2 regions of the Ralstonia sp. RRA genome follow, and region 2 is predicted to be linked to the other one. Evidence: riboswitches for the same ligand, from Rfam matches in the RefSeq annotation. Region 2 holds a riboswitch; the other holds the start of a gene.

Region 1 (3,189 bases), on a different replicon from region 2:
AGGATCACGCCCGGCGTGTGCGTGCCGTAGTAGCCCTGGCCAATCAGGCTCTTGACCACGCGGTTCTGCCCGGCGATGCCGCGCAGCTTGGCCAGCGCGGCTTCTTCCGTCAGCGGCTGCGTGAATTCGCCCAGCGGCATCACGTCTTGGCGGCGGATGGCGGCGGGGATCACGGCGTCGATCAGCGCGGCGCGGCTGGCGTAGCCGAGCGTGCCGAGCATCTGGGCCTGCTCGTCGGCAGACGGGCCGATGTGGCGGTGCGAGAAGGCGTCGCGCGCCTCCAGGTCAGCCAAAGAGGGACGTTCGGCGGACAGCGCCGAGGAAGCGGGGTGCGGAGCGTTCATGGCAAGGGCTCGAAATTCAGGCAATGCAGCAAAAAGCCGATGCGCGGGTCAGGCACATCGGCTTGAAGGACCGGCTTAGCCGATCTTGGCGGTGTACTGCTCGGCCGACAGCAGGGCGTTCACGTCGTCGGCGTTGGTCGGCTTGATCTTGAAGAGCCACGCGGCGTAGGCATCGGCGTTGACCGACTCGGGCGCGCCCGAAGCGTCAGCGTTGTTGGCGATGATCTCGCCCGACACCGGGGCGTAGATGTCGGACGCAGCCTTGACTGATTCCACCACGGCAATCGCTTCGTCCTTGGCGACGGTGCGGCCAGCGTCCGGCAGCTCGAGGAACACGATGTCGCCCAGCGCGTCTTGCGCGAAGTCGGTGATGCCGATGGTCAGCGTGCCGTCGGCTTCAACGCGGATCCACTCGTCGTGTTCGGTGTACTTCAGATCGGCGGGGATGTTGCTCATGAAAGGTTCTCCGGAAGATTTGGAATGAGTGGAATTCGGGTTCAGCTAACCAGCGCCTTGCCATTGCGCACGAACGGCAGTTTAACCACAGTCGCGGTCAGCTTGCGGTCGCGGATCTCGACCTGCACGTCGGTGCCGATGGCCACGTCCTTGGGCAGGCGCGCCAGCGCGATGGACAGCGACAGGCTCGGGCTGAACGTGCCGCTGGTGATCTCGCCGTCGCCGGCGGGGGTGATGACCTTCTGGTGGGCGCGCAGCACGCCGCCCTTGTCACGCAGGATCAGGCCGACGAACTGCTCGTGCTGGCCGCCGGCTTGCAGCGCAGCCTTGCCGGTGAAGTCGCGTTCGCTTTGCAGGTCGACCGTCCAGGCCAGACCCGCGTCGAGCGGCGAGACGTGCTCGTCCATGTCCTGGCCGTAGAGGTTCATGCCGGCCTCCAGGCGCAGCGTGTCGCGTGCACCCAGACCGGCCGGGCGGACGCCGGCTTGCAGCAGGCGCTCCCACACGCCGGCGATCTGCGCGGCGGGCACGACCAGTTCGAAACCGTCTTCACCGGTGTAGCCGGTGCGCGCGACCATGATCTCGCCCACGCCATCCACAGTGACGAAGCCGGCGTTGAACGGCTTGAGCGCTTCGCCCACGGCCTGCGTGCCGGGCAGCGCGGCGTAGGTCTTGGCGCGGGCGTTCGGGCCCTGCACAGCCAAGATGCCCAGCGGCTCCGCTCCAGCGTTGTTGTCGGAGCGGCGCGGCGTGATGGTCACGTCGGTGCCGGCAGCGGCGTTCTGCGCGACGATCCATTCGAGGTCGGTCGGCGCGGTACCGGCGTTGACCACCAGGCGGAACCAGTCTTCGCGGAAGAAATAGACGATCAGGTCGTCGATCACGCCGCCCTTGGGGTTGAGCATGCAGCTGTAGAGCGCCTTGCCCGGGGTTTGCAGCTTGTCGACGTTGTTGGCGAGCAGCCCACGCAGGAAATCGCGCACGCGCGCGCCGGTGAGGTCGACCACGCACATGTGCGAGACGTCGAAGATGCCGGCGTCTTGGCGCACGGCGTGGTGTTCTTCGATCTGGGAGCCGTAGTTGACGGGCATGTCCCAGCCGCCAAAGTCGACCATGCGGGCGCCCAGCGAGCGGTGGATGGCGTTGAGCGGCGTGTGTTGGAGCGTCATGGAATCTCTCGGCTTGGGCGCCGCCGGTGGCCTCGGCAGGGCGCGTTATTCGGGACCAGAAAAGCAAAAAGGCCACCCGCGCAGCCTGATGCCTCATGGTGACGCCATGAAGATGCAAGCTGCGCGGATGGCCCCTCTGTCCTTGGTACCTGAGAGATTGCGAAGCGGGGCGCATAGCGGTGCGCGCCGTTCGTGAGCCCCTTCGGTGGGCGCCTGCAGTGGTCGTGCAGCGCCAGCTCTCCAGAGTGCGGTCAGACGCATGTCTGGCCGATCCGCCCGGTCCTTGGTGCCTGAGAGTTTTCGGGTGCTACCCCTTCGGCGGTGCCTGGCCGTGTGCGGCGGGCACGCTCTCCCGGATGGATGGGCGGAATTTACGGAAGGGGGATGGGATTGTCAATTAGGAGGATTGGCTGGGGCAGTGTTCCTGGGTTTGGTTTTCTTGTTGGTGGTCCATCCCCTGTTTCATCCCCTGCCGGGGCTGACTCACTTTCTTTGTCTTGCCAAAGAAAGTAAGCAAAGAAAGGCGCGCCCAAGATGGCGACCCATCCCTTGAATTTGTGTAACCGGGCGGAGACGGGGAAAACTCGCTGCGCTCAGACAGTTCCCCGTCTTTTTTCCGCCCGCTTACACAAATTCAAGGCGCCATCTAGGGCAGGGACGTCAAAAGCGAAACGCCAAAGACAACGGCCACACCCTCGGGGCATTGGCGGTTTCGCCTTGCCCCGGGGTGTGGCCGGTGTGCGGGTCGGTGGTCAGCCGGTGATCAGTTGCCGATCTGGCGGCTCACCTTGTTTTCCTGCTGGTTCAGCGTGCGTTGTTCCTGCTTGGTGATGTGGCCACCATTTTGAGCGGCCATGTCGCGCTCTTCCTGGCGAATCTGGCGGTCTTCCTTGTGCAGCGCCTTGGCCTGGCCCTTGGTGATTTCGCCTTCCTTCACCTCGTTGTGGATGCGCTTGTTCTGGTTGGCGAGGCGGTGATTCACTTCCGCGCGACGCGGGTGGTCTTTCTGCCATTGCGTTTGGGCGAAAGCCCCCGTGGTAGCAGACAGAGCAACGGCGGTCACAGCCAGGACTTTGACGATGCGGTTCATGGTTTTCTTCCTCCGGTGAGCGACCGACCGATTCAGCCGCTGTCCTGCCTATAACGGACGGTTTTGGCCGAAAGCTGACGGCCACCGTGTAACCGCGCGTAAGCCGTGTAACCCCACAGGGAAAAGCGAG
Region 2 (3,189 bases):
CTGGTCGTGGTTGCGGTGGCCTACCTTGCCTACGCAGTCTCCCGACCGATCGCCGTGCTGGTTGACCGCATGCACCACATCGCCAACAACGATACGCACGTCGACATCCCGGGCCTGGACCGTCGCGATGAAATCGGCGACATCGCACAGGCCGTCGCACGCTTTCGCGACAACACCATCGAACTGGGCCGCAGCAAGGACGCCCTGGTTGCACAGGCGACCGTCCTGCAGGACATGCTGGACAAGGAGCGCCGCCTGGCTGAACTGCAGCGCAACTTTGTCTCCATGGCCTCACATGAATTCCGCACACCGCTGGGCGTGATTGACGGCCATGCACAGCGGCTGATGCGCATGCGCGAAGTGCCCCCACCGGAGGTGATCGAAGAGCGATGCGGCAAGATCCGCGCGGCCGTGCAACGCATGACGCATCTGATGGACCATCTGCTCGATTCTTCGCAGTGGCTCGATAGCACGACGCCCGCAGCGATGCGGCGCACCCTGTTTCCGCTGCCGGCGTTGCTTCACGAAGTTTGCGAGATGCACCGGGACAGCACGCCCGGCGCACGCATCGAAGAACACATCGAAGCCGATGGGCCCGACACCTTCTTTGGTGACGCCAAGCTGCTCTTCCAGGCGTTCAGCAACCTGATCGGCAATGCCGTCAAATACTCGCCGCCCGGCAAACCGATTGGCGTGTATGTGCAAGGCAATGCCGAAAGCGTATCGGTGGTGGTGGAAGACCGCGGCATGGGTATTCCGGAGCGCGACATCGAGCGGCTGTTCGAGCGCTACGTCCGCGGCGGCAATGTGGCCGGCACAGTGGGTGCCGGTGTCGGCTTGTATCTGGTCAAGCTTGTGGTCGAACTGCACCGGGGCACGATTACCGTGAGCAGCGCAGAAGGCAAAGGCTCCAGGTTCATCGTGCGCCTGCCACGGCTGGAGCCCTGATCAGGCGCGCTTCGAAGCCTTGAGCGACAACGCCCATGTCACGGTGCCCACAATCGCACCGAACAGGAACGGGTACGACCACAAATTCCCGGGACCCCACTTGAGAAACGACCAAACCAAACCGACCGTCACCACAACCAGGCCCCACTGCGCGGATTTGCCCGCGAGGTGACGAATCACACTGTTGTAGAGCAGGATGCAGGACAACAAGGAAATCAGTGCCGTTAGCAATGATGTCGATCCCGTACGCACAAGCTCCCAATAGGCCCATGCGTAACGCAGGGTGAAGCCAAGCTGCAGCAACGTTGCGATGACAAGTGGTGCGCGCGTCGAATCGGTGGCGGGCGAGTTGGACGTGCTGGCGTTCTGGTCTACAGGTTTTGAATCCATCTTCCCCTCTTCTCTGTGTTCTTGCGGACGGTTTCACATCGATCGACCGGCGTAAATGCGGCGCCCAGATCGCTTGGATGCGCAGCATAGCATTCGGTCGGCACACCACCTCGGCAATCACCCGGCTTGCCGAACATCACAACCCGTGACACACTCCAACCCGCTGCCTTCACCGGCAGCACGCAGGCGCGGCGGGCGCAACACGCACCGCTGCAACACGCCGCAGGAGAGACCGGGTTGCAACGATGCCCGGCGCCGATGGAGCAACCACCCCGGAAACTCTCAGGCAAAAGGACTGTGGCGTCGACTGCGAATCTGGAGAGAGGCATGCACGGGCATGCCCACCGAAGGGGAAGGCGCCAGCGCAGCTGACGCCCAAGCTCTCAGGTCCCAAGACAGATGGGGTGAGCCGACCGGATCGTCCGGTTATGACATCACTCCATAGGGACCGCCATGACGCATATCGTCATCGTCGGCGCCGGTATTTCCGGCGTCACCACTGCTTACACGCTCTCGCAACTCGGCTATCAGATCACGGTGCTCGACCGGCATCTGTATCCGGCCATGGAAACCTCGTTTGCCAACGGTGGACAGCTTTCCGCCAGCAATGCCGAGGTCTGGAACAGCACCGGCACGCTGCTCAAAGGCATCAAATGGATGCTGCGCAACGATGCGCCGCTGCTGCTCAATCCCAAGCCGTCGTGGCACAAGTATTCGTGGATCGGCGAGTTCGTGGCGAGCATCGCCCACTACCGCCGCAACACCATCGAGACCACGCGCATGGCCATCGAAGCGCGCAAGCACCTGTTTGCGATGGCCGAGCGCGAACAGATCGATTTCGACCTGCAACGGCGCGGCATCCTGCACGTCTATCACGACAAGGCGAGCTTTACCGCAGCAGGCAAGGCCAACGCGCTGCTCGTTGCCGGCGGGCTGGAACGCCACGCCGTGAGCCCCGAAGACATTGCTGCAATCGAGCCCACGCTGCGCGGCAACTACTACGGCGGCTACTTCACCGAATCGGACGCCACAGGCGACATCCACAAGTTCACGCGCGGTCTTGCGCAGGCCTGCGAGAAACGCGGCGTGCGCTTCATGCAAGGCGTGGATGTGCGCGACGTGGAAACCACTGAACGCGGTGTGCGCTTGCTGCTGCAGACCACACTCGATGATCGCCTCTCCACCAGTGAGGCCAACGTGGTGCAGGAGATCACCGCCGATGCGCTGGTCGTCTGCGCCGGCGTCGGCAGCCGGCATGTCGCGCAGATGGTGGGCGACCGCATCAACGTGTACCCGGTCAAGGGCTACTCGATCACCGTGCATCTGGACGATGAGGCCAGCATGCAAGGCGCGCCGTGGGTCAGCCTGCTGGACGAGAGCGCGAAGATCGTCACCAGCCGCCTGGGCGCGGGCCGCTTCCGCGTGGCCGGCACCGCGGAGTTCAACGGCTACAACCGCGACATCCGCGCTGATCGCATTGAACCCCTGGTGGCCTGGACGCGCCGCAACTTTGCCATCGGCACCTCACGCGTGGTGCCGTGGGCCGGCTTGCGCCCGATGATGCCGGACATGATGCCGCGCGTTGGTCGCGGGCGGCATGCGCGCGTGTTCTACAACACGGGCCATGGGCACCTTGGCTGGACGCTCTCTGGCGCCACGGCCGCGATGATCGGCGACGTGATCGCGCGCGACTGCCCATTGCACTGATCGCCAATCCCACAACGGATCGGGCCAGCACAATCCAGGCCCGATCCGGTTGGGTGTTACGCAGTCGGGGATACCGGCGCCTCAGAGCGCAGCACCCGAACCGGCACGGACTTGTAGGACGGCGTGCCACTCTCCTTGTCGATG

What was found. Region 2 has a riboswitch for glycine ahead of V6657_RS23895 (D-amino acid dehydrogenase). Riboswitches for the same ligand answer to the same signal wherever they lie in the genome.
Region 1: another riboswitch for glycine. It lies ahead of gcvT (glycine cleavage system aminomethyltransferase GcvT); the one in region 2 lies ahead of V6657_RS23895 (D-amino acid dehydrogenase).

What each region holds. Positions count from the first base shown of each region.
Region 1 covers NZ_CP146091.1:3,426,398-3,429,586, reverse strand. The annotation lists gene gcvP (aminomethyl-transferring glycine dehydrogenase) at 1-344, opposite strand, end outside; gene gcvH (glycine cleavage system protein GcvH) at 420-800, opposite strand; gene gcvT (glycine cleavage system aminomethyltransferase GcvT) at 842-1,969, opposite strand; glycine riboswitch at 2,096-2,223, opposite strand; glycine riboswitch at 2,237-2,334, opposite strand; gene V6657_RS16480 (hypothetical protein) at 2,733-3,059, opposite strand.
Region 2 covers NZ_CP146092.1:1,298,949-1,302,137, reverse strand. The annotation lists gene V6657_RS23905 (ATP-binding protein) at 1-948, shown strand, start outside; gene V6657_RS23900 (hypothetical protein) at 949-1,338, opposite strand; glycine riboswitch at 1,552-1,646, shown strand; gene V6657_RS23895 (D-amino acid dehydrogenase) at 1,792-3,045, shown strand; gene V6657_RS23890 (FdhF/YdeP family oxidoreductase) at 3,102-3,189, opposite strand, start outside.